2 regions of the Neobacillus sp. B24 genome follow, and region 2 is predicted to be linked to the other one. Evidence: riboswitches for the same ligand, from Rfam matches in the RefSeq annotation. Region 2 holds a riboswitch; the other holds the start of a gene.
The links. Region 2 has a riboswitch for thiamine pyrophosphate ahead of ACZ43M_RS12270 (ABC transporter ATP-binding protein). Riboswitches for the same ligand answer to the same signal wherever they lie in the genome.

Region 1 (15,928 bases), 560 kb from region 2:
CTTGTTCCTTCCCCAATCGTCAATAGACCTGAGTCCCTCCAATAACGCTGTGTAGGGTTATCCATTGAATATCCGTTTCCACCATGCATTTGCAAAGACCCCCATGTCACTCTCATAGCCATTTCACTCGCATACAATTTGGCCATTCCTGCCTCTAGGTCGCAACGCTTACCCTTGTTATATAAGTCAGCAGCATAAAAGCCTAATTGTCTGGCAGCTTCAATTTCAGTTGCCATTTCAGCTAATCTGAATCTCATAGCCTGGAAATTCGAAATTTTCTGCCCAAATTGTTCCCGCTGCTGGGAATAAGCCAATGCCTTTTCGTATGCTGCCTTGGCCAAACCAATACAACGGAAGGCAAATTGAATTCTTGCAATTTCATACCCGGCCATTAACTGGTAGAAACCTTTTCCAGGTTCTCCTCCCAAAAGATTTTCTTCTGGAACTTCCAAATCGTCAAAGTACAACATATAGCTATGCATTCCCCTGTACCCAACAGTATCTAATCGAGAGCCTGTCAACTGAGGAGGGGAAAACTTCGATCCAGGTTCTTTTTCAACCATGAAACAGCTGATGCCCCTGTGCTTTGGTTGTGCATCAGGATCTGTCAGGGCATATACAAATAACAAATTGGCCTGGTCAGCATGTGTAGTCCACATTTTGGTTCCGTTTAAGACATATTTATTTCCTGCTTTTTTTGCAACCGTTTTCAAATTCTTGGCGTCAGATCCGGCTGTAGGTTCTGTACCGCTAGAAGCCGTTAAAAATTCACCCGTGGCAATTTTGCTCATATAGCGTTCAATTTGATCTTTTGTACCATATTTAAGAAGTTCCATTCCGGTAATGACATTTCGTGCAGGTAAGCTTCCGACAGAAAGCCATCCTTTACTCAATTCTTCCGTTACAACACAGAGCGCCGTTGCATCAAGCCCTGCTCCACCGTATTCCTCAGGAATTGTTATTCCTAAAAATCCCAAATCCGCCATTTTCTTAATTAAATCTAACGGAATTTCTTCCCCTGCTTGATCCAACTTATCGGCTATTGGTTCAACTTCCTGTTCTGAAAATTTCCTTGCAATCCTTTGTAATTCTAAATGTTCCTCTGTTAAATAAGCACTCATTTTGAATCCTCCTTAATTATTGAAATTGATAATATAATATTTTAAATGGTTCTCAGTTAACTATTTCTCATTTTTGATAGATTTCTTCGGGAATATTTTACGATTTTTTCACCATTTTGGTTAAAACCAGTCGTTTCCCATTCCACGATTCCCCAACCTGGTCTTGATTTACTCTCCCGTTTGGAAACCGTTACAGATTTTGCATACAGCGTATCACCGGAATGAACATCTTTAAAAAATTGCACATTGTCGACACCCAAATAGGGTCCTCCAGCTTCACTTAAATCCTCCACGGTTAAACCAAGAACCGTGTTATACACCAATAATGGATTAATAACAATTTCTTCATAACCCAATGATTTTGCATATTCTTCATTAAAATATATCGGATTATAATTCATTGTCAGATTACTAAATAGAATACTATCTTCCTTTATCATGGTCCTACCCCAATGATGCTTAATCTCTTCACCAACCACAAAGTCTTCATATAACATTCCTCTATTAATCCGTATTACTTCCATAATTACCTCCAAGAGAAATTTTTTCAGTTCAATTATCTGTATTAATATCACTAATTTAAATCTTTAATAAATTCATTAAATCCTTGATTGAGAAATTCTCCAAATGATTGACTACATCACAGACCTCCTTGGCTCTGCTGTATGAAATGACTCTTGTTGCATTGTTGAAAAATTTTGTTTCTATCTCTTCCTGCGTTAAAGGATTCTCCGGCTCACCCTTAAGGATATCAACGCGATGGTTAAGAATCTGGCCATTTTTTAAATGAATGGTAACTTCTCCCGGAAAATGGGCAGGATAGGTTGAATTTGGATCATTTTCCCAATACACCCTGCTAGCTACTTCAAGAACATCTGGATCATCAAATGTTTCATCGTAGAATGTACTTACATCTACCTTTCCTTTAACAAGCATTGAGGCTACCACATAAGGGATGCTGAATAAGGCATCGTAGATAATCCTAGGTTGGATTTTTACTTCCCTAGGCTCAAAGATAATTGGAACCATTCGTTCACCGATTTTGCAATCAATTCTTTGTATTTCTTTGTAATTAAAGTTGTGTGTTTTTTTCAGTTCCTCTGCACAATCAATAAAGGCGTGAGTGAAATGGCAGCATGGATAGCGTTTCAATGCAATGTTTTTAGTCTCCCATGAAACATTCCAATGCTCGACAATCTTAGATAATTTTTTAGGTACCTCACTTAAATGGGAAGCAAGAAGACCCTTTGTACTCTCAAATACTAGCGCTGGCCCTTTAAACCCATCTCTTGCCATTTCAGCAGCAATGATTCCGGAGTGTGCAGCCCAGCCTGGATGCATCCTTTTTAGCCATGAACCGCTAAGCTCCAATATACCGGAAGACATGCTGCCGCATAATCCTAATGCATTGACGATTTGTTTCTCATCAAGATTCAAGATTAATCCTGCTGTCAGACTGGCACCGGAGGTTCCAAGTACCGAGGTAGGATGAAATCCCCTGTCATGTAATTTTCCGTCTACCAAAACACCTAGTCGGGTAATCAATTCCAATCCATTTGCCATGGCAGCAATGACTATCTTTCCCTTAGCATTTTCATTTTCTCCTATCGCCAATGCAGCAGCAGCAATAGGGGCACTGGCATGGATGATCCCGGCAATATGAGTATCATCAAAATCCAGCCCATGGATTAAGGTACCATTTGCTAATGCGGCAATATAAGTAGGAACATTATCTCCAAATCCAATGATTGTTGCGCCAGTTCCCATCCCCAGCCGGAGCGAAGTTTTATGAATACTATCGCCATAATCCGTTTTATTTGAGGCGAGCGCAATTCCAATACAATCAAGCAAATGGGATTTAACGACTTCCACAACATCTTCAGGCAATGCCTGATAATTGGTTTCCACCGACTTCCTGACAATTTGTTCTGATATGGTTGGCAAATAAACCACCTCCAATAAATTTTTTTTAGTCTAAAATTTAAAAATCCAATAATAGAGCTATTTTTCAAATATTAAGCTCAATTCAGGGAAGTAAGTAACGATCAGTAAGAAAAGAATCATTGTTACATAAAATGGAAGAGTTCCCTTTGCTACTTCTAATAAAGGAATTTTGGATACACCACTCATGACAAATAAATTCAATCCTACCGGAGGCGTCAATGTACCAATTTCAATATTTGCAGTTACAATTACGGCAAAATGAATGGGATTAATTCCAAAATGTTCGGCTAAAGGGAATAATAATGGTGCTGTTAATAGAATTACAGAGGTCCCATCCAAAAAGCATCCTAAGAATAGCAATAAAAGATTAACAATCAGTAAAAATTGCCAGGCAGATAAATTCATACCAGTAAATGCATCTACTAATAACTGCGAAAAACCAAGACGTGTAACCATGAATGCAACCAGGTTTCCGCCTATGATGATTAAATAAATCATCCCTGATTGATAAATTGTATTCTGAATGATTTCCAATAATTGTTTCCCTGTGACGACACGGTAGACCCATGTTACAATTATCAAAGCATAGATAGCCGAGACGGCCGCAATTTCTGTTGGTGTAAAGATACCAAGGAAAATTCCGCCTAAGATAAGGACTGGCATCAAGAGAATGGCCCAGCTTTCCCAAGCATGCTTCCCTAAACTTCTAAAATATTCCTTAGGAGTTTCTTTTTCTGCTTGCCCGGCAATATCCCATTTTTTAATTTTACATAAAAGGTAGATCGTTACCATCAACATAACGCCTTCCAAAATTCCTACAAATAGTCCTGCTTTAAATAAATCTAAAATTGGTAGGCCAACAATACCACCGATAACTATGAAACTAAGACTCGGCGGAATCATTAAACCAATTGTACCTCCGGATGCTACCATTCCGGCAACAAATCTTTTTGGATATTTTGATTCAAGGGCCTTTGTTGTACTTCCTCCTAAAGCTGCAGCAGACGCCACACTGGACCCCGAAATTGCACCAAAGAACGTACTGACGGCCATTGTGGCGATACCCAAGCCGCCCGTTACTCTTTTAAATAATTTGCTTGCGAAGTTCACGATGGATGTCAGTACTGGACCGTGCATAATCAAATTTCCTGCTAAAATGAAGAAAGGGATCGCAGTAAAGGCATAGTTAGTGATACTTTTCATAATATTCTGACTTATGATATCGAAAGGAATATTACCTTGAATAAACATAAGGACAATTCCAGTAATGCCCAAGGCAATTCCAATCTGAACTCCAATCACTAACAGAGTGATTAAAACGCTTACAAATGTTCCTATTAACAATGACATCCTCCCTTTCAGTTACCTATTTGAAAGCAGAAAAGATTAAGTGGTACATATATGGATGCCAGCTCTTGATAAAATGCGTTGGGCAATTTTTACAGTTGCTTCATCAATCATTTCTCCATCGATTGAAATAGCACCAAGTCCCTCCTGCTTTGCCTTTTCGTATTTTTCGATTACCATTTTTGCGTTATTTACTATTTGCTCACTAGGTGTAAAAACCTCATTGCATATACTGATCTGACTTGGATGAATTGCCCACTTACCATCAATACCAAGTTGTAAATCCCATATCGCCTCTTGACGATAACCTTCCAAATCCTTATACGAAGGGAACGGCCCATCAATCACTTGTAAGCCGGCAGCTCTGGCCGCTACTAGTATTCGATTTAGGACGAAATGCCATCGATGACCTGGATAGGTATTTCCTGAAGACATTGATTTCGTATCATGAGGGATGCCAATGGATGCTGAATAATCTCCGGGTCCAAATATGACAGCTTCCAATCGATCTGTCGATTTGACAATTTCTGAAATATTTTCTACGGCTTCAGCCGTTTCTATTAGACATTCAATCCCAATTTTCTCATTAAGTTTTAATTCCATTTCCAGTTGTGTTAGTAAGGTATCTACAAATTGGACATCTTTCGCTGAAAAAACCTTCGGAACGATTATAACATCAAGATTTTGTCCAGCTTCCTGGACGATTTCAATAATATCTTTATAGGCCCACCTAGTATCAACACTGTTGATTCTAACTGCTCTAGTCTTATTTCCCCACTCATAGGTATTCAAAGCTTCTATGATGTTTAACCTTGCAGATTCCTTTTCAGTCGGTGCCACACTGTCTTCTAAGTCTAAAAATACAAAATCCGCTTCTGATTTTACAGCTTTTTGAATCATCCGTATGTTACTAGCCGGCGTCGAAAGCTGGCATCTTCTACCTCTAATTTTTTTCATTTCACCGATCTCCCTTCAAAATAGCATACTTGTCGATTTAATAAGTATTAGTTAAATAGAAAACTAGGTTATCTATTTAACTTTGATTTCACCACCTTTTTTTATTATTTTACATTCTTTAATAATGCAAGTTCCGTGCCAAGTTGTTACCAGTCCATAAATACCATGAATATAGTTCTTTTGAATTTGTAAAATTATAAATATCCAATAATACTGTTTCAAATTGTTACATGTACCGCTAAACAAACTGAAACATGTTGCAACACTGTTTATTGATTCTCCATAAAAGACAAAAAAAAGGGTAATGGTTACCCTTTTTAATGAGTCCGTTTCCAATTTTTAAATAATGCCAAAATAATTCATCTTTCTCCACAAGGTTGTACGTGAAATTCCAAGTTTTTTTGCTGTTTCTGACTTACTCCCATTCGTTGCCATTAAAGTATTGATGAGCTCCATTTTTTCCTTTTCTCTCAAGACGTCTGTAATTACTTTATCACTACCTAACTCTTTTGCTCCATTTATAGTTTTTTGGTGTACCTTGCAAAAATATTCTAGAAATTCATCCTCAAAATACTTTGCCAAATCAAATGTTGCAGTGGTTATATTGGAACTTACAACAGAGATTCTTTGTGCAAAATTTTCCAATTCCCTAATATTCCCTGGCCAACTGTACGAAGTTACATGTTTTTTTCCAATGGTTAGGATTACTTCAATTTGTTCCTGGGTCAATCCATACTTTAATAGTAAATGCCTGAATAAAGGGACAATGTCCTCTTTACGGTCTCTAAGCGGTGGTACAGTTAACTGAAGGACATTGATACGGTAATATAAATCCTCTCGAAAAAGGTTTTGTTTAATTAAATCAGGTAGTATCTTATTGGTTGCTGTTATGATTCTGACATCTAAACGAATAACATCTTTACCACCTAATCTTATGATTTCTTTTTCCTGAAGAACTCTTAATAGTTTTGTTTGAGTCTCGATTGGCATATCACCGATTTCATCTAAAAAAATGGTACCGCCATTTGCTAATTCAAAATAACCAGGCTTTCCTCCCTTTCGTGCACCTGTAAAAGCACCTTCTTCGTATCCAAAAAGCTCACTTTCAAGAATATCTTTAGGAATTGCAGCACAATTCACAGGTAAAAAGGATGCATCTTTCAACGAACTACACTGATGAATACTATGAGCCAATAATTCTTTGCCTGTTCCCGATTCCCCGAGTATAAAAATGGGTGCACTCGATTGGGCATACTGCTGGGATTTTACAATCACTTTTTTCATAATACTGGAATGAACGATAATGTCATTAAAGTTATATTTTGAGGTAAATGTTTTATTATTTTTGGGATTTAGATTCGTTTTACTATTTTTGATGAGAGTAATATAGCCATTGATTTCTTCATGTAAAAACAATGGAATGGTGATACATTCGAGGTTTTGATTAGCTGAAAACGTTTCTACTTTCCTTTGGCTATTGATATCCATGGGAATATCAATAATGGTATCAATCCTTCTTCCAACAACGTCCTCTTTTGATGTTCTTCCAAGGAATTTAATACCAAACTTATTAATTTTGATTATGTTAAATTTTGAATCAAGGTGAAATACAGCATCATTTGAATGTTCAAAAAAGATTTTATTTATTTTTTCGTATTCCATCATTTTTTTACGGGTAGATGCGAGTTGGTATGCTTTCATTAATTCCATTTTAAGAGAATCCATGGAATATATTAATACACTATTTAAGTTAAGATTATTCGCAGCTTCACAAACCCCGCTTGTTCCAATTACGGTATTAAAGCCATCCTGCCTATATTTTATTAAAATTGGCTCAAGATCTTTAAAATCTGAAAAAGGCACTCTTAATATTTCGATATTAAATAAATCAGCATAGCTCTCAAGATTATATTCCTTCTGACTGTAGTACATTAAAATGATTTTGTTCCCAAACGTTTTCGCTCGCGCAAGGGCTTTAATTAGGTCGGCCTCAGAGAATTGCAAAGGATAAATCGGTGCCATATATAATAATTCTCTAAATTCTTTCTTAATAATCTCCAGATGAGCCCCACTTGTGATAATTAAATCAAATTCTGATAAATTACCCAAATTAACATCTATTTGTCTATAATCTACTTCAAGCACTTTTACTTCAATTGGCAGGTTGAGAATTTCTAATACTTCGTATACCAAATCTGAAAGAAGCTTATAAGTAATTACTAGTATTTTAGTAGACACTTCACGCGCTCCTTTTTCTATAATTATTGTTTATTTTATTGTGTCGCATTTAAAAGATAACCCAAAAAACTAAAGTGACAAACCGCAATAACAATTTTACTCTTGAATAAATTTTAAAAGTGACAAAAATAGGGGTATCTCAGACGCAACATCATTACTCTATTAAAGAAGAAGTTATTGGCTATAATAATAATAATATATAAAACGAAATTTATAATCAAGGGAACATTCTGCATATTCTGAATATTCATGTTCGAATTGTTCTTAGAGTTATTCAAAAGTATGACTCACTATAGCTTTAATTAGTCAAAAATATTCAAATCTCCGAGGAAAACACAACCTTTTTTACACATTGCCAAATAAAGAAGTATCGGCGACCGCAACATATTATCCTGGTCAACGTCATTTGCAATTGCAGATAATATGGCGTTATTCAGCTTCTTTTCTGGAATTTTCGGGGTAACAAACACTTTCCCGCTTAATCCAGAAACGTTTGTAGCTTTAACTGAAATACAAAAGACCCCTCTATAGTAATATTCATTTTATCAAAATAATTAGAGGTATTTATACAATATTTTAAATAAACTCGCAAATAAATTGATATGAAAATAATTCGTGCTTTTATCGAGGACTGAAATAAAATATAGCAACCCAAGGTTGGGCCACTCCATTAACAAAATTACTCTTCTTTCCGATCTACTGATGTATAATGCGGATACTCGCGTTTATGTAAATCTTATGCATCATATATTGATGAAAGTTTAGACCTTCCTCCATCTCTCAGCCGTTGATTAATCCCTTTATATTTTGGATTCGTGATTTATACTTCTAAGAATGCCAAAGTGTTTGTTGGTTTATCGATATCTACCCAAATACTAATCAAAATTACCCGGTTATTAAAAAACTGTCCCTCTGATTCATGTTCAAAGTAATTAACTCTCTAATTTCCCCCACATTCTTAAATAATCTCATGCAGGGTTAATCAAACATGGGGACTACTTTTCACATGTAAAACACACAGATTAACAAATTAAAAATAAGATATATACTTATTGTGGATGATATCTCTATTAATAGGGTATTATATAATTAGTAATTTCATAAATAAAGTAGACCGAACATGCAGCAACATGTCCGGTCCAGCGTTCCCTTTAAGGGTGGTCGGCTTTTGGGCCGAAATAGATGCATACTTAATCCATTACCAAACCTCCATCTACAACCAGGTTCTGACCAGTAACAGCTCTTGCCCATGGTGAGGCAAAGAACAAGGCTGTGTCAGCCAATTCTTCTGGAGTCGTTACCTTATGTAAAGGGGTGATGGATTCTATGATGTCAAACACCTCTTTAGTCGTAACACTGCTTGCATCGGTTTGCTTTAACAATCCGCCAGAAATCATATTCACCGTAATACCATACTGCCCCAATTCTTTAGCCAGATTCCGTGTAAATCCAAGTAAAGCAGCTTTTCCAGTCGTATACTCATGATAGGCAACTACCGGATTTTGAACCAAATTCGTTCCAATGTTGATAATGCGGCCATACCCTTGTTCCTTCATGTCTGCTACACAGGCTTGAACCGTATTTAAAGCACCTTTTATACTTCCCTCAAATTGTGTGTTGAACTTCTCCCACTCTAGTTGAAACACATTTTTTTGAGTAACTGGATTAAACTGAAAATCTATTAAAGCATTATTTACAATGGTGGTGATTGGCGTATGAAAGTATTCTTTTGCTTTCGCCACCATTTCATTTACTTGTTCCTTGTCTCTAACATCCGCTTGTAGGGCAACGGCATTTTTACCTATCCGTTTGACCAGTTCTTCTGCCTTTTCCTTACTTTTTAAAAAGTTAACAATGACATTGGCCCCCTCATTTGCAAAAGCGGTTGCCAATGCAGCTCCTAACCCCCTGCTTGCTCCTGTGACCAAAACGGTTTGTTTACTCAATTCCATAATATTTCCCTCCATTTTCTTTGCTGAAGATTAGAAATAATCACTCAATAAAAAAAACTAGACCAAAAAGGGCCTAGTTTATTAGTGAGCTAAACTACTTCCCTACGCTGGCATAATCCAGATCAGGTTCAAAGGGTCAAAAAGTTATCAGCTTTTTTCTCAGCCTGCATCACAGGCTCCCCTAGTAGAACAATTATTCTCTTAATCTTTCAACATTCATTCTAAACCGTAATAATAAAATGAGCAATAAATTGGCTCTGCTTACAACCTTAGAAAAGAATTTAAAATTAGCACTATCGCCGTTCCATCTTTCTGTTTTATACATACTGTGATTACGCGTGAAAGGAGCACTTTACCTGGCAGTTGGAGCTTATTGCACTGATTTGCTCGAAGCATTGTATGTTAATTTCTTATCACCGCTCGAGTCTAACAAATTGAAAAAAAATAATTTAAAAGGCGGTAAGTACATGATCAATGTTTTATTTGTATGCTTAGGGAATATTTGCCGTTCACCGATGGCTGAAGCTATATTTCGCCACTTAGTAAAGAAAGAAAAATTAATAAACAAAATCGCAGTTGATTCCGCTGCAACTAGTTCATGGCAAATCGGCTTCCCTCCGCACGAAGGAACTCTTGAAATTCTGAAGAAATACAATATCTCTTCTGAAGGGCTTGTTGGACGCCGATTAAAGAAAGAAGACTTTTGGAAATTCGACTATATTATCGGTATGGACGAAAGCAACATAAAAAATATTTACAGGATAACTCGAAAGCCAAATCATCCAAAAATCACTAGGTTGCTCGACCTGACCAGATACAGGAGGGATATCCCCGATCCATTTTTTACAGATGATTTTGATGAAACCTATCGTCTTGTATCAGCTGGCTGTCGGACATTACTCAATAAAATACGCAGAGAAAAAAACTTATAGCAACAAGGTATCCATCATAATCCCGACAATCAAAACAATCTCTAGGAAGAATCTGCTTTCTTTATGTCGGAATTTGTATAGCGTATGATTTCCGCGTTTTGTGGCAATACGATTTTTAAACCCATTTATTCACCTACTAAGCCATCACCATCTCGATAATCCATATATTTGGCGACCGACTCACTGGATTTTCACCATTTCGGTAGCCAAGAACCCTTATTGGCGACCGAACTCCTGGGTATTCACTATTTCGGTAGCCAAGACCCTCTTTTGGCGACCGAACTCACTGGATTTTCACCATTTCGGTAGCCAACAACCCTTATTGGCGACCGAACTCACTTGGTATTCACTATTTCGGTAGCCAAGACCCTCTTTTGGCGACCGAACTCACTGGATTTTCACCATTTCGGTAGCCAAGACCCTCTTTTGGCGACCGAACTCACTGGGTATTCACTATTTCGGTAGCCAAGACCCTCTTTTGGCGACCGAACTCACTGGATTTTCACCATTTCGGTAGCCAAGACGCTCTATTGGCGGCATTTAATTTGCCATTAATTTTTCGTTGTACAATAAGTATTGTCCCTTGCTATTTAACTTATTTATTACCCTGTTAATTCTTCTTGAAACACCCTCTAAACCCTTGGTAGGACAACAAAAATGGCATACGTCAATTCGTATGCCATTTCGTGTGTCAATTTGTCTTCGTGCACCCTTTAAGTGAACCCTATAAAATTTTATCGTGAATTACAGTGTGTTTTAGCTTGTGAGTACCTATAAAGTTATATTTTGTTGGTTTTTAAATATTCCTAGCGTTGTTCACAACTGAATTTTCACTCATTTTTCTTAATTTCCTAATATCGAGACGGATGAGAAGTGACACGGCTAGAGCTACAATAAATATTCCTGAAAAAATAACTAATGTCCCCTGATAGCTCCCGGTCGTTTCTCTGACCCAGGAAACAAAGATGGGTCCTGCCAGCCCCGCTGCAGCCCAAGCAGTCAAAATGTAACCATGAATCGCCCCAAGCTGCTTTGTTCCAAACAAATCACCGATATAGGCTGGTATCGAGGAAAAGCCCCCTCCATAACAAGTCATGATCAAATACACAATAATCGAAAAGAGAATGCCAACTGTCATATTTGGAAGCATAAAAAAGGCAACGATTTGAAAAGCAAAAAACAGGGTGTACACGTTTGGTCTGCCGATATAATCAGAGATCGTCGCCCAAACAATCCTTCCTGATCCGTTAAATAGCCCCATGATGCCAACCATTGTGGCTGCTCCAGCCGCTGACATTCCGACCAGCTCTTGAGCCATCGGTGATGCAACGGAAAGAATCGCAATGCCACAAGTAATATTGATGAACAGCATGACCCATAAAGCCCAGAACTGTCTTGTCCTAACTGCCTCATTGGCCGTTAACTGCTGCAGGTCCTTTTTGATTTTCAACCCACCTGAGTTTGTTGCCCCTTCTTCCATGCCTTTCGGTACCCAGCCCTCTTTCGGAGGAGCAAGATACTGAGCAGAACAAAAAATAATCACAAAGTAAGCTGCCCCTAGAAGATAGAAAGTATTGGAGATGCCATATGTTTCAATTAAAGTATTCATAATCGGACTGCTGATTAATGCTGCAAATCCGAAACCCATGATGGCCAGTCCGGTTGCCAAACCTCTCCTGTCAGGAAACCACTTTACCAGCGTTGAAACAGGTGTGATATAGCCAACCCCTAACCCGATACCAGCAATCATTCCATAAGATAAGTAGAGTAATAGTAACGACTCTAACTGAATGGCCAAACCTGCCCCGGCAATTCCTGCTCCAAAAAACACAGCACTTAGAGTTCCCGCTGCTCTTGGACCAAACTTCTCGACAAAGTGCCCTAAAAAGGCAGCAGATAAACCTAAAAATAGAATAGCCAAGCTAAACGTAAAAGAAACCTGCTTTAAGTCCCAGCCCATCTGTTGTTGCAGCGGTTTGGTGAATACACTCCAGGCGTAAACCGAACCAATCGAAATATGTATACCAACTGCTGCTAGTGCGATGAGCCAACGATTTTTTGTTTTCATCCTTCCATCCCCTTTTCCATCTTGTTGTGATTTTGAATTTTAGTTAATTTTCTTCGAACTGCATTCCAGACTTCTAAAACTCTAACTCTATAAGACTTAGTGCCATGGTCGAGCTCGGCAATACCCATGAAAAGTCGCATAGTGATTAGTCATATTTAATCGTTATTTTTGATGCAGCTAATTCTGCTTGTTGTCTAGCCTCTTGTACCGTTTCTCCGTTGCACAGAATTACCCCCATTCGTCGTCCCACTTTGGTCTCCGGTTTTCCAAACACTCTTACCTGTGTATGTGGGATCAATAAACTATCAGCAATTCCGGAAATCTGGTAACTGTTACTCTCTTTCATTGCTTTAATCGTATGACTTGCACCAGCTCTCAATAACCCAACCTCTGGAATCGGATATCCCAAAATGGCTCTCACATGCAAGGCAAACTCAGAGAGATCTTGAGTGACCATAGTCACCATCCCAGTGTCGTGTGGACGTGGGGAAACTTCACTGAAATACACCCCTTTTGACGAAAGAAATAATTCAACCCCAAATACCCCGTAACCCCCAAGAGCATCGGTAATTTTTTTTGCGATATCCTGCGCTTCCATAATTTGTTCCGCCGACATGTCATGTGGCTGCCAGGATTCAATATAGTCTCCATCCTTTTGCACATGCCCAATCGGGGCACAGTATGTAGTTCCAGAAGCGGAACGGACAGTCAAGAGAGTTATTTCAGAATCAAATTGGATAAATTCTTCCACTATCACTCTCGTTTTTTTCGCTCTCCCCCCTGAAATGGCCTCATTCCAGGACCATTCAACATCCTCATTCGAACGGCAGACGGTTTGCCCTTTTCCCGAAGAGCTCATGATGGGTTTAATCACGCAGGGTGTTCCGATTTCTTGGACTGCATTCCTTAACTCTTCTAAAGAGTTGGCAAAAGCATATTTCGCTGTCGGAAGCCCGAGTTCTTCACTTGCCAATCGACGAATGCCTTCCCTGTCCATCGTCAGGTTGACCGCTTTCGCTGTTGGAACGATATGGAACCCTTCTTTTTCAAGGTCAAATAATGTCTCAGTTGCAATTGCCTCGATTTCAGGAACAATTAAATCTGGTTGCTCTTGCTCAATTACTCTTCGAAGCTCACCACCATCAAGCATGTCCACCACATAGGAACGGTGGGCCACCTGCATCGCCGGCGCGTTTTCGTAACGGTCTATGGCAATGCTCTCAAGCCCTAAACGCTGAGCCTCAATGATGGTCTCTTTTCCCAGCTCACCAGAGCCAAGCAGCATAATCTTTTTCGCCTTGATACCAAACACTTATGTACAACCCCTTATTGTTTGTCTTTTGACTATAATAACGTATATTAAAGCATGTTTCAAGTGGAAATTTTCCTCAAAACACGAACAATAAATATTTAATTAATAATTTTGTTCGTAAAAATAGATAATGAGCGTTCCGCTTTTTAAAGAGAAAAAAGAGAAAGAGAGACACACTCGATGTCTCTCTTCATGTAATCAAGATATAATTTTCACAATAATCTCATTGACTTTCCTGTTCACCTGGTCAGATTTGAAACATCTACTCCCAATCCAACCCCTATCGTTCTATAATGAATGACATTATGTTTGTAAATTCAGATGACTATTACGACTATCATTGGTTGCAGTTCTAACAATATTGTTGGCGATTAAATCCTTTATTTCTTTGTCAGAAAAGCCCAATTGAGATAAAATCTCCTCTGAATGTTCACCTAGTGCTGGAGGGAGGGTAAACTCTTTTACAGGATTTCCTTGTATCTTAATAGCAGGACCAGGAACAGGCACATCAATATCCTCAACATTTAAAGTTTGAATCATTTCCCTGTGTTGGATTTGCGGATTTTTAATGACTTCTTCTAAATTATTGACAGGACTACTGGCAATACCCGCTTGTTGTAAAAGTTGAAAAGCTTCTTCTTTTGTATGTTTAATCGTCCAGTCCGCAATCGTCTTATCCACATTTTTTCTGTTTTTGAATCTTTCTTCTTCTTTCAAGAATGGCGAATCACTTTGAGCCCATTCACTTTTGCCTATTAGTTTAGCTAATTCCATCCACTTTTTCTCAGGGGCATTAATATAGGCTCCCAAAAATACATACCCATCAGTGGTAGGGAATGCTTTCGAATATTGGAAACGATCACTCGTTCCCCACCTTTGTGTTTTGATGCCATGTAACTTTGCTTCAGCAACACTAAACCCTAACAATGATACCAATCCATCAAGCATACTTATATCCACCAAGCGGCCATTTCCAGTTCTTTCTTTATGAAACAAGGCTAACACCGTCCCTAATGTCGCTTGCAAACCTGCAATATGATCGGCAATAAAAAATCCAACATAGGTAGGCGGACCATCCTGATGTCCTGTTAGTTCCGCTAAGCCACTCATGGACTGAATGACTCCATCATAGGCACCGTAATCCCGGTAAGGGCCGGTTGTCCCAAACCCAGTAATATGAACCATACTTATTTTCGGATTGATCGCGGATATGGTTTCATAACCAAAACCTAATTTCTCGGGTACATTAGAACCATAATTGGTAACCAAAACATCTGCATTTTCTATGAGGCGGTGAAGAATCTCTTTCCCTTTTGAACTCTTTAAGTCCAATGAAATGCTTCTCTTATTGCGATTTTCTGAGGCAAAATACAAACTGACATCATCTTGCATCGGGGCGGACGTTCTTCCAACTTCTCCTTCTAGCCGTTCAATCTTTATGACATCGGCACCATAATCAGCAAGCATTTGGCTGCAATAGGGTCCCGCAATATAATGGGTTAAATCTAAAACTCTTACTCCAGATAGAACAGTCATAATTGTCACCTCATTTTTTAGAATGTCTATACATCATTCCTCGCCTGTTGTGCAGGAATGGTAGCAATCGCTCTTACTTTAGAGCTCACAAGCGCTTTGCCGCTGAGTTCATTTTTACGGAAGTTTCCCGGTGAAGTTCCGACAATTTTTTTAAACGTCTTAATAAAATGATAGATGTTATTGTAGCCAACAGTACCGCTAATATCGGCTATATCCAAATTGGAGTTAACCAGCAACTCCGCCGCTTTATCGATTCTTACTTTGTTGAGATATAGATTAATAGTCATACCGGTATTTTCTTTAAATGTTTTACAAATATAATTTTTGCTGTGGCCTACAAGCTGTGAAAGGTGGTCCAAAGAAATTTCATGTTTGTAATTTTCCTGGATATTTTCTTTAATTTTCTCCACCACTTTTGACTTTTGGGGATTCGCCGATATTTCAATTTTTTGAAATCTGACCATATAGTATAAGGCAGCAATGAAAGTATGTGTTGCTATTTCCAGATACCAAGGAAGTGT
Region 2 (15,928 bases):
GGTATATTTCTCCGAACACATTTCCATTTTCCGAGTCTTTCAAGGCAGGATAACCGAGTCCAGTGTCGTACATTTCACCATTTGTCCATGCCTGCTCGGCCACAAGTTCCGCACCCAGCAGCAACCGGTGATTATGTTCATTCCGTCTTAATGTTCCGTATACAAATACATAATTTTTAATCATTTTAATATCCCTCCCTCATATAACCATCATACCAAACTTCTGATGACACCCCTGTTATTAAAACTGAAAAATTATATCTGCGAAAAAATAGGATATATCTGCGAAAATTCAATTATATCTGCGAAAAATCAAATATATCCGCGAATCGCCAACCACAATAATTTTTCCTGCAAAAAAATCGAACCAACAATCCCGCCTGGTTCGATTTACATCATTACACCTTATTAGGGATTGTTCTTCCCAAATAAAGGTCGCCATTTTTCACCTTAAACTCGTATAAATCCAAAGGTTTCAGCGGTGGAGTCCCTTTTACATTCTTCCCGCTCTTTTGGTACAACCCCCCGTGACACTGGCAGAAGAATTTATTGGCATGGTCCCCTTCATCATACCAGCTTACGGTACAGCCGAGGTGCTTGCATACTGGCGACAGGGCGACAATCTTGTCATTCTTGTCCTTATAAATCCAAGCCGTGTAAGGAAAGTCATCTTCATACCAGCCATCAATCTGATGGACCTTATAGACAAACTTTTTGGGTGTGGTCGTTAGTTTGTCCACACGGGTTACAGCCACCATATCGTCCTCTGATTTTGCCTGGAGCACCGGGTCAATGGCGAAGCGCAGCATCGGCATTAGTGTGCCTGCAGCCATAAACCCGCCTACCCCAGTCAGGGTATACGTTAAAAATTGCCTTCTTGTCACATTTTTCTTCTCCAATTGAAGCACTCCAATCTACTAATCTATAAAGATATGTATTTCCATAATATAGAAATAGACGAATACACTCCGAAAATTGTTTCAAAATGGTACAATAAAAAAGCTATTATTCTTTTTAGATTGAAGGTTACATGTATGGTCAAACGATTTCTCATAACACTTATTGCCTCCCTCATCGGAGGTCTAATTTTTCAAACAATCGGTACACCCATCCCATGGCTGCTTGGTCCAATGACCGCCGTTTTCATCTGTTCAAGATTCGTAAAAACCGCCCTTTATTGGCCAACCTGGATTAGGGATGCAGGGTTAATTATCGTCGGCTACTCCATTGGCCTTTCTTTTACAAAAGCGGCCTTTTTTCAAATTGCAGCAGGACTGCCGATGATGCTGTTGATGACCGTTACCCTGATTTTATTTTGCGCCGGAATTGCTATTATCGTATCTAAGTTAACGGGCGTGGACTATCCGACGGTGCTAACCGGGAGTATTCCGGGAGGTCTTTCGCAAATGATTACATTTGCAGAGGAAATGAAAGGGATTGATATCACTACGGTGACGTTCCTACAAGTGGCCAGGTTGATGATGATTATTTTTTTCGTTCCGTTTCTGATATTTGGGCCGTTTTTTCATAATGCTGCCACTACTCAAGAGGTTCCGGTTCTTTCCGGCCAGGCTTTGCATACAACCATACCAAATTTCCTGTTATTTGCCGTACTTTGCGTGGCTGCGGCCTTCCTTGCCAAAAAAATCAAATCACCAACACCCTATTTACTTGGACCCATCTTGATTACGGCTATCCTGACAATTGGTGGTGTACATGGCCCAAGCTTGCACCCATCAATTTTAGATCTTTCGCAATTTATGATTGGCAGTCATATCGGGCTATTATTAAAACCTGAAAAATTGCAGCATAAGGCCAGGATCATAACCCTTGCCTTGATTAGCGGATTAACGATGATAGCAGGCTCCTTAGGCTTATGCTATTTTCTTGTGTTTTACGAACAAATCACGCCCTCGACCAGCTTCTTAAGCGTGGCTCCAGGCGGCATGGACCAAATGGCGATCATGGCCCATGAGATTAATGCAGATTTATCGATGGTTACCGGCTACCAGCTTTTTCGGCTGTTTTTCATTTATTTTGCGGTTCCGCCTTTTCTGAGATGGTTTTTTATCATCCGAAAAAGACAAAAAGCGTAGAACCTTTACTGGTTTTACGCTTTTTTTAAAGTTAATTCACCATCGGCGTTTCATTGGTCTGGCGCCATTCTCTTACAAAAAGGGAGAATTTGCTCATATCCATCAGATTAATCAGCATTTGGTATTTCATCGAATATTTCATGACCAAGTAGCCGATTAACGAGAAATCCTGGTCCTCTCCTCCTGCCAAATCGATCGCAAATAAAAAGTTCATAAGCGCCGATAACCATTCAGACATTTTCATCAGCGGTTCCTTGTCTGATTTGGCGATTCCCCTGTATCTCACCTGTGTGAAACTGCCCGCGGCAAAGGTTTGGAAATGATCATTTAAGCGTGTGGACTCATTTCCGTAAACATTTAGTTTAACCTCATTTTTTTTACCAAAAGTTTCGAGAGAGGAAATTAGCGGAGCAAATACCGGTGTTTTCGCCAGGGAGGCAGCTTTTTTGGATGGCAGGTTATTATTAAGTACTAATGTACTTACCAATTCATCGAAATTAATCACTCGTTCTGAAAAAAGGTGAGCAAACATGGACTTCTCATTTAACAGTTTTTGCCGGAAAGACCTAAACAACACCTTTAATTTTTGCTTGTCAGGACTCTTCATAAGTCGAAGAAACTCGTCTATCTCTTCTGGGCATTTTTTCACCAGCATGTCAGCAAAATGGATAATGTTTTTTTCATTAATGGCCAGGTTCAGTTTATGTAGCACTGGTGTTTTAATACAGTCATTCAGCATTGAGCCCAATTTGGCGGAAGCAACAAATTGTTGATCATTGATGGAGGTAATTGGAATACAACCCATCTCGAGCATTTGAATAATGAATTGCTTGAGCAGCTTTCTTCCTTTTCGATTTTGCAGTAGATTATCTTCATTAAGCTCCTGAACTGAATTACCAAGTGAGTTTCGAAGGATGCCAGTCAACGAGTGTGGTACAATCCAGCCGCATACCACATGCAAGCCATCATTAACTTCCTTCAAACTCTGTACCTGATGTTCATTTACGTAAACATTGCATTTTCCCATAGTCCATCCACAACCTTTCATATATTTTGAAAAAATAATTTAAGGTTGCTTCCACTAAAAACAGTATTTCACTGTTTATTTTACCCAACCACAATTTGACCCTATAAGTGACAATAGTTGGTATTTTATGAGTGCTTAAATAACTATTTTGCTTTTTATCAGTATGATGAAGGCAGGAAATGGTTTCATGAAAATAATGTCTAATTTTGATAGAAAATAACGATGGACTATTTTTAAAAGCCTGTTATAATGCAATATAGAATTACATCACACATTATAAAGGTGGGCACTATGGGGAACACTTGTAGGTATGTTGTCAATGCTCTTGGTAAGGGTGGGGAAACATATTATACACAATGCAAAGACAAACATGAATTACGAAAATGGATCAGCGATAACCAAGAAAAGCTTATTATGAATGAATTGATCATTACTGATAAAAATCAAAATCCATTATTAAAATTGCTAGGTTTGAAAAAGCTTTTTTAATTGAAAATGAAGACGCCAGATTAATAGAATGGCGTCTTTCTTAGTTTCATAGGTTGTTATTCTAAATAAAATAATTGGTTGATCCAATCTGGAATGGTATTTTTTATCGTAAAGTTTTCGTTCACGTACTCATGGCAGGATTTCGCGATTTCTTTCAATTGTTTTCGATTTTGAGTGATTTCATTTATTTTTGTAATATATTCAATTGGATGATTGCTTTCCATAATAAACTCGTGTGCGGACGGATGCGTCACAGCTTTAACGTATCCTATGTTGCTTGAGAGAACGGGAACCCCACAAGCATACGCTTCAAGCGCGGTGGCAGGTCCGCCTTCATTATTGCCAGTGATAAGAAGCAAATCAAGGGAGTTATAAAAATCTGGCATCTTCTCCGGGGAAACGTACGATTTCATGGTTGCCTCTTTAAAAGCAATATTTGGCATGTGATGTTTGCAAATTTCGACAATCGGCAAATACGCCGTATAATAATTTTTGCACATTTTTTCGGTGTCTCCGACCCAGCCAATGACAAAGTCATCGGGATTGTTTTCAACGTCCATCGGTTTGAATTGATCACTATCCACGAATTGCTTTATATATTTTACGTTCGTGCTTGGCGAAATGTTTTTAATTAATTGGGCAAGGTTAGGATTAATGGCTCCAATCGATTTTATTTTGCTGACATAGTCTTTTATAAAATCATAATCATAAATCGGATCATCCATCCACTCACGGTACGATTGTTGATTTTTCATAAAATAATAATAGGAAACCGCTGCCGAACTATCCACTCTCACCCCGTTAGACATCAAAATTCGGGCAATCCCTAAGCATAGTGTTGATATTACATCATAGTTCTCATTAAAGTAATCAGCGCCGTATTGTTGTAGCTGCTGAAAAAATTCTTCCTGCGACATAATCTCCAATTCGGGGTAATGCTGCTTAATTATTCGGGCATGTTTCCCCAAGACCCACCAGTCCACATCGTACACCAATAAATCCTTTTTCATATTCTTAGCCCTTTCCTCCACCATATCCTCATCTTACATACATATGAAATCCAGCGAAAATTGGAACATGTATTAAAAATGCGGGCTCCAAAAAAGAAGACGCCATTCGCGCGAATAGCGTCCTCTTGTCCAGTGTCCACCTGAGACGGACAAAATCGGTGTTTTGTCCACGGATGGTGACTGACACCTCCCTTACCCCCCTACCCTACTTCTTTCATCTCCACAGTGACGAATTTTTTCTGTTGGATGTAGATGAGTCTTAGGGTTAGGGCGATGCCTGCTGCGAGCAGGCCGATGGTAAGGCCGATCCAGTAGCCTCTTGCGCCTAGTTCTGTGAAGTGGGCCAGTAAGTATCCAGCTGGCAGGCAGATGAGCCAGTAGGCGACCAAGGTCATGATAAAGGCAAGGTTAACGTCTTTGTAGCCCCTCAGAGCCGACTGGGCGGTTGCCTGTATGGCGTCTGAGATTTGGAAAAATAGCGCAAAGATTAAGAAGTTTGCCGTCAGACTAATGACAGCATCTTCATTGGAATAAAATCCGGCAACCTCATAGCGGAAAAAGACCACCAATAGTCCAGTCACAATTGCACTTATTACAGCAAGAGCGATGCCAAGCCAGCTATAGGCGCGCGCATCTTTATAACGGCGGGCTCCAACCTCATAGCCAACCAATACCGTCTGGGCCATTGATATACTGATTGGAATCATGTATAAAAACGAGACGATATTTAACGCCGATTGATAAGCAGCGACTGTTGTTACGTTAAATTTGCTGATCAGGATGGTCACGCAGGCAAACATACTCGTTTCAAAGAAAGAAGACAACCCCATCGGCACACCAATTTTAAGGATCTCCTTGCATTTTTGCCAAGATATTTTCGTGGGATTGGCAAATACCGGAAAAGCCGAGAATGGTGCCTGTGTTTTAACAATAAAAATGGTCATGGTTAAAATGACCCAATAAGTGATGGAGGTTGCGTATCCCGCACCAGCACCGCCAAGCTCCGGCACCCCCCACTTTCCAAAGATAAACACATAGTTTAACAGGAAATTCACCGGAAGTGACGAAATCATGATTACCATAACCACACGGGTCCGCCCGAGTGCGTAAATAAATGAACGCAATACATTAAATAAAAACAACGGCAAAATTCCAAAGCTAAGGCCAGTGAGATAGCCAAAAGCGGTCTCTTGAACTTTTGCAGGCAGGTTCATTTTATCCAGTATCGGTTCCAATAAAAAGAATCCAGAAATGATGATGAGCACTGTTATAATGACTGAGAGAAATACCCCATGCTTAACAATCGAGGACACTTCATCACTTTTCTTTTCCCCGAAGTATTGGGCACAAATCGGTGACACAGCCAGTAGTATTCCTCCAAAGCCTATAAAAATCGGACTCCAAATCGAGGAGCCAATTGCAACCCCGGCCAGAGCAGAGGAATTAAATTTCCCTGACATAATCGTGTTGAAAAATACCATTGAAAACATGCCAAGCTGTGTAATAAGGATGGGAATCAACAAAACTAAGATTTGCTTTGTTTTTTCCTTTAGGGTAAAAGTTTGATTCATAATTGCATGCTCCTCTAAAATTTAACAACTCCAAATCAATATTATATCTTAAACCACCTCTTTTTGGTGCAACAAATAAAAAAAGCAGGATCAACTCCCGCTTTTCTTTATGAACAGACCTGTTCATTTTATTAAGATCCTCAACCTGGTCTCGGTGTGAACGTTCCATGTCCATGGTGATAGCCATGTCCCGGATAGTAGCCGCCGTGGCCGTGGTGATAGCCGTGCCCCGGATAATAGCTGCCGTGACCGTGGTGGTAACCATGTCCCGGATATTGGCCGCCATGCCCATGATGATAATCGTGACCAGGATTATGGCCGCCATGGCCGTGGTGATAATCATATCCTGGATAATGGCCGTCGCCCAAGCCCATTCCTGGGTTGCCCATACTCGGTAAACCCATGCCACCCATACCTGGGTAGCCCATCGTTGGTGACCCCATACCTGGAAGCCCTGTTGGCATTCCCATCATCGGACCACCACCCATGCCTGGGTAGCCCATGGCTGGAGACCCCATACCTGGAAGCCCTGTTGGCATTCCCATCATCGGACCGCCGCCCATGCCAAATGTCCCTTGTTGGTTCATATCTCTTCTCCTCCTCAAATTTAGTACAAAATAGTGTATGTGTTAATTGGCAATTCGGGATAGGTATTTGCCCAATATCATGAACCTAGAGGAAAAGAGGAGCTGATTATCCTTTACAATACAGTGATTTCCATCACCTCCAGACTGTTGACCATTTTTTTATAATAATGATAAAGGGGATGTGGAGATGGAAAAACAATTATCAGACTTATCATGTTTTGCGGAATATCATCACAGGCAAGTCGTCCTGAATTATTACCGAGATGAAGATTTCCTGTGGAAACGTGATGGCTTTCACTTTGAATATGTTCAATTTGCTGAAGGAAAGCTGGTTTTATTAGTGAAAGGCGGATACATAACGTCTGTAGATTTAGGAGATTTTGAGAGTGTTGTACTCAATACTGATTTTCCTAATTATTATATATGCCGGAAGGGCTCAGACCGGTTGGAGATTTATTTTCCATAAGCATGAAAAAATGGGACTCCTACGAGCCCCATTTACTTTTTAACGATTTTTGAAGGATTATTGATTTTGTATAATACTGGTTCCTCGATGACGAATTCGTCTGGTGCATCCTTCCCCTTCCCCAGTTTCTTCGCCGCGACTTTTCCATCGAATTCCATTTCGTCTCCCGGCGCAAGTTCAAACTTTTTCAAGGTTTTGCTGTGGCTGCACCAGGCAAGACCCAATTGGAGCGGCTGCTCCTGAACAATTTGGACATTCTCCAGAACCACGACTTCATCATTTTCTTCATTAAAAGGGTTGTACGTTAGCGCAAACTGCTTGACTGTGGCGGTAAAATGAACCTTATCTGCCGGCAGCACCAGCTTAGGCGCTTTTTCTTTCTTCGGCTTCGTTTCTTTAGGTTTCGTCACCTTTGGTGATGCTGGTTCAGGTTTAACTGTTTTTAACGGTTTCGGTTCTACAGCTGCTGTTTCCCCTTTATCTTCCTTGACGTCAGAATCCTCATCTGCCCCTTTTTCCTCCAGCGGCACCAAGCTTTCCTTGCCAAAGCTTGCTGATTGCATTTCCTTTAAATAGGCTGGGTGGATTAAACTAACTTTGCCATCTTCAAATTCAATCACCAAGGTATTGTATTCACCGGTTATTCCGTAACTTTCATAGCCTTTAATGGTTACAAGGGACTGAAAGCTGCGATCCTTATACCAGAACTCCTTTTTGGCAATTGGGAGCCCCCATTCCTTTAATTTTTCTTTAAAATGGTTGTCATCCAGAAAGGTTACGTAGTCTCCTTTGGGCTGTATGTATTGGACTGCCATTTCTTCACGTCCTTCCACTTTCTTAGTGGTTTCATTATAGCACGTCTCAAAGAAAGACCCTAGAAGAGAAGTCACTAATAAAAATTCACAAAAAATATTTAGTGCACCGAATAAGTTTGGCTGTATAATAGCTTTGTATATTAAAAGAAAATGGAGAGGCCCATGCGTACTTACAATGAAAAAATCAGTATCTATCATGGAATGGTGTCAACCGTTGCCGCGAATCTTACAAGTAACTATTATCCAATTTTCGCCATAACCATCCTTGGAGCAACCAATTATCAGGTTGGCTTGATTAGCTCCCTTCCGCCATTGATTGCTTTAATTATGACCATTCCGGCGGCGATTATATTAAACCGGCTGGACCAGCAAAAGAAAACGGTAGCGATGAATGTGTTATGGGGAAGGCTTATGTTTTTGCTCCTCGCCGGGGTGGTTTTCCTGCAATCGTCATTTCAGGCTTGGACTTTCTTAATCATCGTCGCATTAATGAACATCCCTGGCACGATTTCAAATGTCGGCTGGCAAACGCTGATTAGCGGGATGATTGCCGATGAACGGAGGGGCGCTTTTTTCAGTGACCGAAACCGGCTGTTAACGATCGTTGGAATGATTACGATGCTCATTATCGGTATTGTCATGAAAAATGAGTCACACCATTCCGTAGCCTATCAAATATTGTTCGGCTTAGCGTTTGCTTTCGGACTACTCGAGGTATATTTCTTGATGAAGCATAAAGAAATAGTCGTCCCGAAAGCTGATAAAGAGCAGCGGAACGCCTCGATGGATTGGTCCATTTTTAAAGATCATGGTTATAAATGGTTCCTCATTGCGGCATTAACCTTTAACTTTACCTGGCAGATGGCGTGGGGGCTATTTAACATTTACAACGTCAAATATGCCCATGCCACGATTCTGTGGATTAGCATCTTTTCCGTGGCCAACCAATTGGTGCAGATTTTTTCTTACCCCTTATGGAAAAAGTGGGCCGACCAAAAGTCAAATACTTTAATGCTCGTATGGGTCGCATTTGGAATGGCAACAGCACCATTTCTAAACGCCTTGTCTACGAATCTTTATTATTTGACCTTCGTCAGCATGACGTCCGGCTTCTTTGTATCCGGCACCATGCTGCTGTTATTCAATTTGTTGCTGGAGCAATCACCGAAGGAAAAAAGAACCTATTGTATTACCACCTACAACGTGCTTCTGTCCTTCGTCGCCTTTGTCGCTCCGCAAATCGGCATCTGGCTGCTTGAACTAACCGGAATGATCCCCGCTCTGAACATCAGCACCGTCATGAGACTCTTAAGTGCATTCGTTTTCTTGCTTATGTACCTGAAATTCATGAAAAGAAACAATCCTTCCATGGTGTCAGGCACCAGCCGTGGACAAATATAGCTTTTTGTCCACCCCACGTGGACAATTGCCTTGATATTTTTAAACATTTGCCAGGGTTTCCCCTGGTTTTTTTCTTTTTCCATTTATCTATATTTATGGATCATTGCTCATATTTTTAATGAGGAAGAGATTGGAGGGGGAATTTCTTTTGATTAGGATTAATAACCAAACCGTCAAACCCGGAACACTGATTAAGGAGATTACGAATGCCGAACAAAAAAATATCGTTAAACAAATGGATTCCTATAAGGAAGTCTATTCATACCTAACACTAGATCAATTAAAGTTTGAACTGGAATTTAGATCCAATACGCTGCGCGCGGCAAGAGAACTGAATAAGAGCGGGATTAAATTTACCACATTTTCATACGCCTTTTGCAATAAAAAATATTGGGACCGTCTGAGTAACGGTGGTTTCCTATTAAAGCCGAATGTCAGTCCCTCTGTCGGAATACTCGATATTCTGAAAAACGGTACCCTTTATGCTACGGAGTGTTCTACGGGGATTGCGATTTCCCTTTATATTGCAACCCTGTATACTATCGGCACCAGAAGATTTGATTTGCTATTCAACCGCCTGTACTTAATGGATTGGCAATTCGACGAGGACCTGCCAGTATTAACCTTTTATCGTGACGACTTTCTCCCTGGTGATGTCCTGCATTTCAACAATCCGGACTTCAGCCCGAAAGAACCGCATTGGCGTGCCGAAAACGTCATCTACTTTGGCGGCGACCAATACTACGGCCACGGTGTCGGCATCCAAAGCGCCCAAACCATCATCGACTTCCTAAACAAAAAACGAAGAGAAAATCCGAAAATATCAGCCTACCTTATGACCATGATATCCAGACCGTATTATCTATCATTCCTGCGGTGATAAAATGCTTAACGGTGTCAGGCACCATTTGCGATATACCAATAGAAATATCACGGGACGCACTGTCCTCCCCTCGCGCACAAATGTCCTCGAGTGGTGCCTGACACCAATACAGACCTATACAAGGTAACAATGTATTAAAAGTTGATAAACAGTTCCTCGGGCTCTACATTTCTGTTGATTATTTTGGTTTGTTTGAGCCAATGGGCTACTGTTTTCCATGTTTCGGCGTCTTGGTGGCCGAAGGGATATTCGCCTGCGTCCATGAGCGGCAGCAGTATCTCTAAACTTTTCCTTTCGATTTCTTTGTCAAGTGGAGAGGATTGGTTTTCCTGCCGCAAAAGGATGTCCAAGCCTTCATTAGGATGCTCCACCACATATTGTTGCCCTTTGGTGATTGCAGTAATAAACTTCTTAAACACCTCTTTCTTGGCCGCCAGACTCTTATCATTCCCTACCATCACCAATTCATAATAATCTGGGACCCCGTATTCAGCCGGATTTATGGTTACCACCGGGTGACCTTCTTTTTCCAACAGCAGCTTCTCGTGATTGATAAAGCCGCCAATTAACGCATCCGTTTTCTTGGTTGCCAGTGCCGGAATCAAGTCCCAGCCAACATCCACCATTTTCACCTTTTGCTCGTCTCCGCCATCGGTCTCCACCATCGTTTGAATAATCGCTTCATCTAATGGAATCGATGGATATCCTACAGTTTTCCCTGCTAAATCTTTAGGAGACTGAATGGAGCTATCGCCCGGGACCATAACTTGATTCAACGGGTGACGTACCAAAGCTGCGAACGACTTGACAGGAATCCCCGCCACACGGGCAACCACTACCTGAGGCTGATAGCTGATGGCCATATCCACCTTGCCAGCTGCCACCAATTTCAAAGGATCATTCGTATCAGCTGGCATTCTAATCTCCACATCCAGTCCTTGTTCTTTAAAATACCCTTTCTCCTTGGCTGCATAAAGAAATGAGTGTACAGCATTCGGATACCAATCCAGCATGATACTTAGTTTTTGGGGTTTATCCACTTCCCCTGAAGACTTAGGCAACTCCCCTTTTCCACACCCGCTTGTAAATACAATTAGTAGACATAATACTATTATTAATCTCCATTTCATTTCAACGCACGACCTTTCATCAACTAGCGAAAATGTTTCAATAACTGTTTTTCTATCAAACTAACAACCAAGAACAATACTATTCCCATTAACGAAAGCAGGAAAATCGATGCGAATACGGCATCTGCCTGCAAATTACTCGACATCCTTCTGCTAAAATAACCCAAGCCTTCACTGGCACCAAGCCATTCGCCGATCGTCGCCCCGACAACGCAGTAGACAACAGACATTTTTAACCCTGATAGTATCGAAGGCAATGCCAAAGGCAGCTGTACTTTTTTGAAAATCATCCAACGGCCGGCACCCATTGTCATCAGCAACTCTCGATATTCAGTTCCTCCTGCCTTCAGCCCGTCATATGTATTTACGACTATTGGAAAAAAAGCAATCAGGAACGTCACCCCCACTTTACTCCAAATACTATAGCCAAACCACATGATAAAAAGAGGTGACAGCGCAATTAATGGCACTGTTTGCGAGATAACTAGAAACGGGTAAAGAACTTTCTCAAGAAAGCGGGAAAAGTACATTCCAACTCCCAATAAAAGGCCAGCCCCAAGTGAAAGACCAAACCCGAGCAAAACCTCGTTTAAGGTCGCTGGTAAATGTTCCAGCAATAGGATCCTGCTGTTTTCCACCAATGAAGTCCAAATTGCTAGTGGGCCTGGTAAAATAAAATCCGGAACCACTCCTTTTGTCGCAATCCACTGCCATAGACAGGTCATCAATAAAACTGCTAGGAAAAATAAACCGTATTCTGCACTCCATTTTTTCAAATTAACCTTCATCATAAAGCAGCCTCTCAAGTTCTTTTCTCATTTCCATAAACTCTGCCTGGTAAATAGAGTCTGTATTTCTTGGCCTTGGCAGGTTTACCGCAAACTCCTGTAATTTTCCGTCCCTAAGGATGTAAATCCGATCGCTTAACAGGATTGCCTCCTCCAGGTCATGCGTAATGAACAACACCGTATTCTGCAATTCCTCCCACATTCCCAATAGCCAGGCGTGCATGTTTCGTTTCGTCAAAGAGTCAAGGGCGCCAAACGGTTCGTCTAATAACAATAGCTCCTTTCCGGTCATGATGGTTCTTAAAAAAGCAACCCGCTGCCGCATTCCGCCAGAGAGTTCATGAGGATACGCCTGCTCAAATTGTGAAAGCCCAAAGCGGGTTAACCAATCGCGAATGACTAGGGCGGAAGCATGCTTATCTTTTTTCGAAATCCGGACAGGCAGCATGACATTATCAAAAACTGTACTCCATGGTAAAAGCAGGTCATTTTGCGGCATATATCCAGCCTTTCCCAATCTGCTCCCAGATCCAACGCCATCTATGGTGATTTCTCCCTTACAAGGCTCTTTTAAACCAGTAATCAATTTAAATAGCGTACTTTTACCAGAACCGCTTGGGCCGATAACCGAAACAAATTCTCCCTTCTTAACACTTAAGGTAAGCTGTTGAAAAATTGCCACAAGGCCTGGGTCAAATGAAAAAGTTAATTCTTTTATAGATAACATCGTGGAACCAGACAGGCCAATCGCCTCCTTGATTAAATAGATAATTGCTAGAACATTTATAGTTTACTGCTAGCAATCTGCTGATTTCCCAATAGCTCCCCACATATAGGCTTTGTGAAATCTTCGTTTAATTAGCTCTTTTTAAAAATAAAAAACCCGCTCACCAATAACAAAAGGAATGAGCAGGTAAACAAATCTCCTCCACTTCCCTCCGCTGGCCTTACCCAGATCAGGTTCAAAGGGTTCGAAGCATACGCTTCATCTCAAGCCAAGATGGCTTCCCCCAGTGTGACTTTCTATTTTAAATATTCACCTTAGCATCAGGCGAAACCACCTTCTTTCGCAAAAATACAGTTAAGATGACAAACCCGAGCAATGCCCCGGCAAAAGAACTAAAGATAAACAACGGAATAAATCCAAACAGCGTTGCTTTTTGTCCAAGAATTAGCGCTGCAATTGGATAGGAAAGGAGTGCCCCAAGAATACCTGTTCCTACTACCTCTCCGAAAAAAGCAAAATATATTTTTCTTGTTTTTGAGAATAACAGTGCCGCCAAGTAAGCCCCGACCATACTGCCCGGAAAAGCAAATAATGATCCGGTTCCCATCAGGTTCCGGAGCAGGGAAACACAAAAGGCTTGGGCTACCGCGTAATAAGGTCCCAATAGGACTGCAGACAGCACATTTAAAAAATGCTGCATCGGAAAAACTTTAGTAAATCCAATTGGAATAGCCACAAGGTTGCTGGATAATGTACCGATGGCAATCATCATCGCCGTCAGCGTCAATTTATGAGTTTTATTCACAGGTCAGTTCCCCCTTCACACTTCTGGCTAACGCTTTCGCAGCCTCTAAATGCGACTGGGCATGACTGATAGCGGTGATTACAGAAACCCCGTCCGCGCCTGCTTCCACAACAGAGGCCGCATTTTCTGCGTTAATTCCGCCAATCCCTACAATTGGAACCGTAAATCCTTCTTCACGTAATTCCTGAATCAACCTTGTCCCTTGAACTTCCTTTGCATCAAGTTTGGTTTTAGTTTGGAATACTGGACCTATTCCAAAATAATCGGCTCCATCCTTAATTGCTGTGGACGCCTCTTCCTTTGTATGTACGGAAACTCCGAGAATTTTATCACCAATTCGCTCCCTTACTTTTTCAACGGGATCATCTTCCTGACCGATGTGAACACCGTCTGCATCGAGCGCTAGCGCGAGGTCGATATCATCATTGACAATAAACGGGACACCATGTCGCCTGCATACGGTTTGCAGTTCCCTTGCCAAGCGAAATTTTTCTTCACCCTGAAGGGCATTTTCCCCTTTTTCCCGAAATTGAAAAAGCGTAATTCCGCCCTTAATGGCCTCCTCCAACACTTTACTTGGGTCCTTTAAACAATTGTTGCTTCCCATAATAAAATAAATTTTCAACGCATCCCGCAACTCTATCATGATTCCACCAACTCCATTTTTCTCTTTCGATAGGCCCAATGGTTGGTTGGCCCGTGGCCATGCCCAATCTCAATCCCATCCTCAATTGCCGCTTGAATAAACTCTTTGGCAACTTTAATAGCTTCATAGACTGAAGAACCCTTCGCCAGTTCTGCTGTAATGGCTGCAGAAAAAGTACAGCCGGTTCCGTGGGTATTTTTTGTATGTATCCGCCTGTTGGGAAAGCTATAAAACTCACGCCCATCAAACAATAAATCAACGGCTTCTGATTGATACTCCTCATGCCCGCCTTTAATCACAACATTTTTTACACCGAAATTAAAAAGACGTTTTGCTGCTTCTTGTTTATCATCAGAGGTTGCAATTTTCATTCCCGTCAGTACCTCGGCCTCTGGAATATTAGGTGTAATAACTCTAGCGAGGGGAAGGAGATCGATTTTCAACGCAATAATGGCAGCTTCTTGGAGCAGGGCTGCGCCGCCTTTAGCAATCATCACTGGGTCCACCACAACATTTTCCCATCCAAATTTCCTGAGGCCGCACGCTACCGCCTGAATAATTTCTGCATTAAACAGCATACCGGTTTTTACAGCATTAGTCCCCATATCCTCACCAATTGCCTTCATTTGCTGTTCGACCGCCTCTGCTGTTAACGGATATACACCGTGAACACCCAATGTGTTTTGTGCAGTAATGGCCGTTAGCGCCGACATTCCGAAAACCTCGAGCTCCTGAAAAGTCTTTAGGTCGGCTTGGATTCCTGCACCACCACCGCTGTCAGAACCCGCAATCGTTAAAGCTTTTTTCATAACAAACTCAACTCCCTTTTATATACTGCTTTTGTATGAATAGCTTCTAAGGAAACCAGTGACAGTTGATTTAAAAATTCAATCTGAAAACTGCCAGGGCCGCGTCCAGCTGTGATTTCCGCAGCCTTTTCCGCTGCAATCCCATAGACGGTTAATGCGGCGGCACTGGCCAACAGCAAATCCTGTTCAACCCCAGCAAACGCTCCAACAACTGATGTCAATAAACAGCCGGCTCCTGTTACTTTTGTTAACAGCGGGTGACCGTTGCCGACATGAAATGTTGTATCGCCATCGGTTATGACATCCTCTTTTCCAGTAATCGCCACAATGCAGTTCAGTTTCTTTGCCGCTGTAATTGCCAGTTCTGTAATATTCCCTTTCGCATCACCAGCATCAACACCCTTAATGTCCCACTCTTCACCAACAACATTGGCAATTTCAGCAGCGTTGCCTCGGATAATCGAAACCTTAACCTCGTTCATTATTTTTCTGGCACTTTCCGTTCGGAACCTGGTTGCTCCAGCACCCACTGGGTCAAAGATAACTGGAATACTCTTTTCATTTGCCGCTTTTCCAGCGAGAAGCATCGCCTCTACCGTATGCGAATTCAAAGTGCCTATATTCAGGACTAGCGCATTGGCAAGCTGTGCCATTTCCGCCACTTCTTCTGCTGCATAG

Region 1: it holds a riboswitch for thiamine pyrophosphate, as region 2 does, so the genes downstream of both, ACZ43M_RS14920 (3-oxoacyl-ACP reductase) here and ACZ43M_RS12270 (ABC transporter ATP-binding protein) in region 2, are expected to answer to the same signal.

The regions. Positions count from the first base shown of each region.
Region 1 covers NZ_AP035777.1:3,026,757-3,042,684, forward strand. The annotation lists gene ACZ43M_RS14890 (acyl-CoA dehydrogenase family protein) at 1-1,121, opposite strand, end outside; gene ACZ43M_RS14895 (MaoC family dehydratase) at 1,178-1,645, opposite strand; gene ACZ43M_RS14900 (MmgE/PrpD family protein) at 1,701-3,065, opposite strand; gene ACZ43M_RS14905 (TRAP transporter large permease) at 3,123-4,409, opposite strand; gene ACZ43M_RS14910 (HpcH/HpaI aldolase/citrate lyase family protein) at 4,452-5,369, opposite strand; gene ACZ43M_RS14915 (sigma 54-interacting transcriptional regulator) at 5,709-7,607, opposite strand; gene ACZ43M_RS14920 (3-oxoacyl-ACP reductase) at 8,798-9,559, opposite strand; TPP riboswitch at 9,642-9,752, opposite strand; gene ACZ43M_RS14925 (low molecular weight protein-tyrosine-phosphatase) at 10,027-10,491, shown strand; gene ACZ43M_RS14930 (L-lactate MFS transporter) at 11,288-12,559, opposite strand; gene purT (formate-dependent phosphoribosylglycinamide formyltransferase) at 12,705-13,871, opposite strand; gene ACZ43M_RS14940 (CaiB/BaiF CoA transferase family protein) at 14,175-15,407, opposite strand; gene ACZ43M_RS14945 (helix-turn-helix domain-containing protein) at 15,434-15,928, opposite strand, start outside.
Region 2 covers NZ_AP035777.1:2,471,583-2,487,510, reverse strand. The annotation lists gene ACZ43M_RS12340 (gamma-glutamylcyclotransferase) at 1-184, opposite strand, end outside; gene ACZ43M_RS12335 (Rieske 2Fe-2S domain-containing protein) at 399-899, opposite strand; gene ACZ43M_RS12330 (AbrB family transcriptional regulator) at 1,035-2,096, shown strand; gene ACZ43M_RS12325 (hypothetical protein) at 2,128-3,123, opposite strand; gene ACZ43M_RS12320 (hypothetical protein) at 3,415-3,612, shown strand; gene ACZ43M_RS12315 (glycosyltransferase) at 3,669-4,622, opposite strand; gene ACZ43M_RS12310 (MATE family efflux transporter) at 4,823-6,193, opposite strand; gene ACZ43M_RS12305 (hypothetical protein) at 6,334-6,780, opposite strand; gene ACZ43M_RS12300 (hypothetical protein) at 6,968-7,246, shown strand; gene ACZ43M_RS12295 (hypothetical protein) at 7,279-8,061, opposite strand; gene ACZ43M_RS12290 (MFS transporter) at 8,224-9,462, shown strand; gene ACZ43M_RS12285 (protein-glutamine gamma-glutamyltransferase) at 9,611-10,342, shown strand; gene ACZ43M_RS12280 (ABC transporter substrate-binding protein) at 10,480-11,475, opposite strand; gene ACZ43M_RS12275 (ABC transporter permease) at 11,499-12,263, opposite strand; gene ACZ43M_RS12270 (ABC transporter ATP-binding protein) at 12,253-12,990, opposite strand; TPP riboswitch at 13,180-13,285, opposite strand; gene thiW (energy coupling factor transporter S component ThiW) at 13,292-13,795, opposite strand; gene thiE (thiamine phosphate synthase) at 13,788-14,441, opposite strand; gene thiD (bifunctional hydroxymethylpyrimidine kinase/phosphomethylpyrimidine kinase) at 14,438-15,250, opposite strand; gene thiM (hydroxyethylthiazole kinase) at 15,247-15,928, opposite strand, start outside.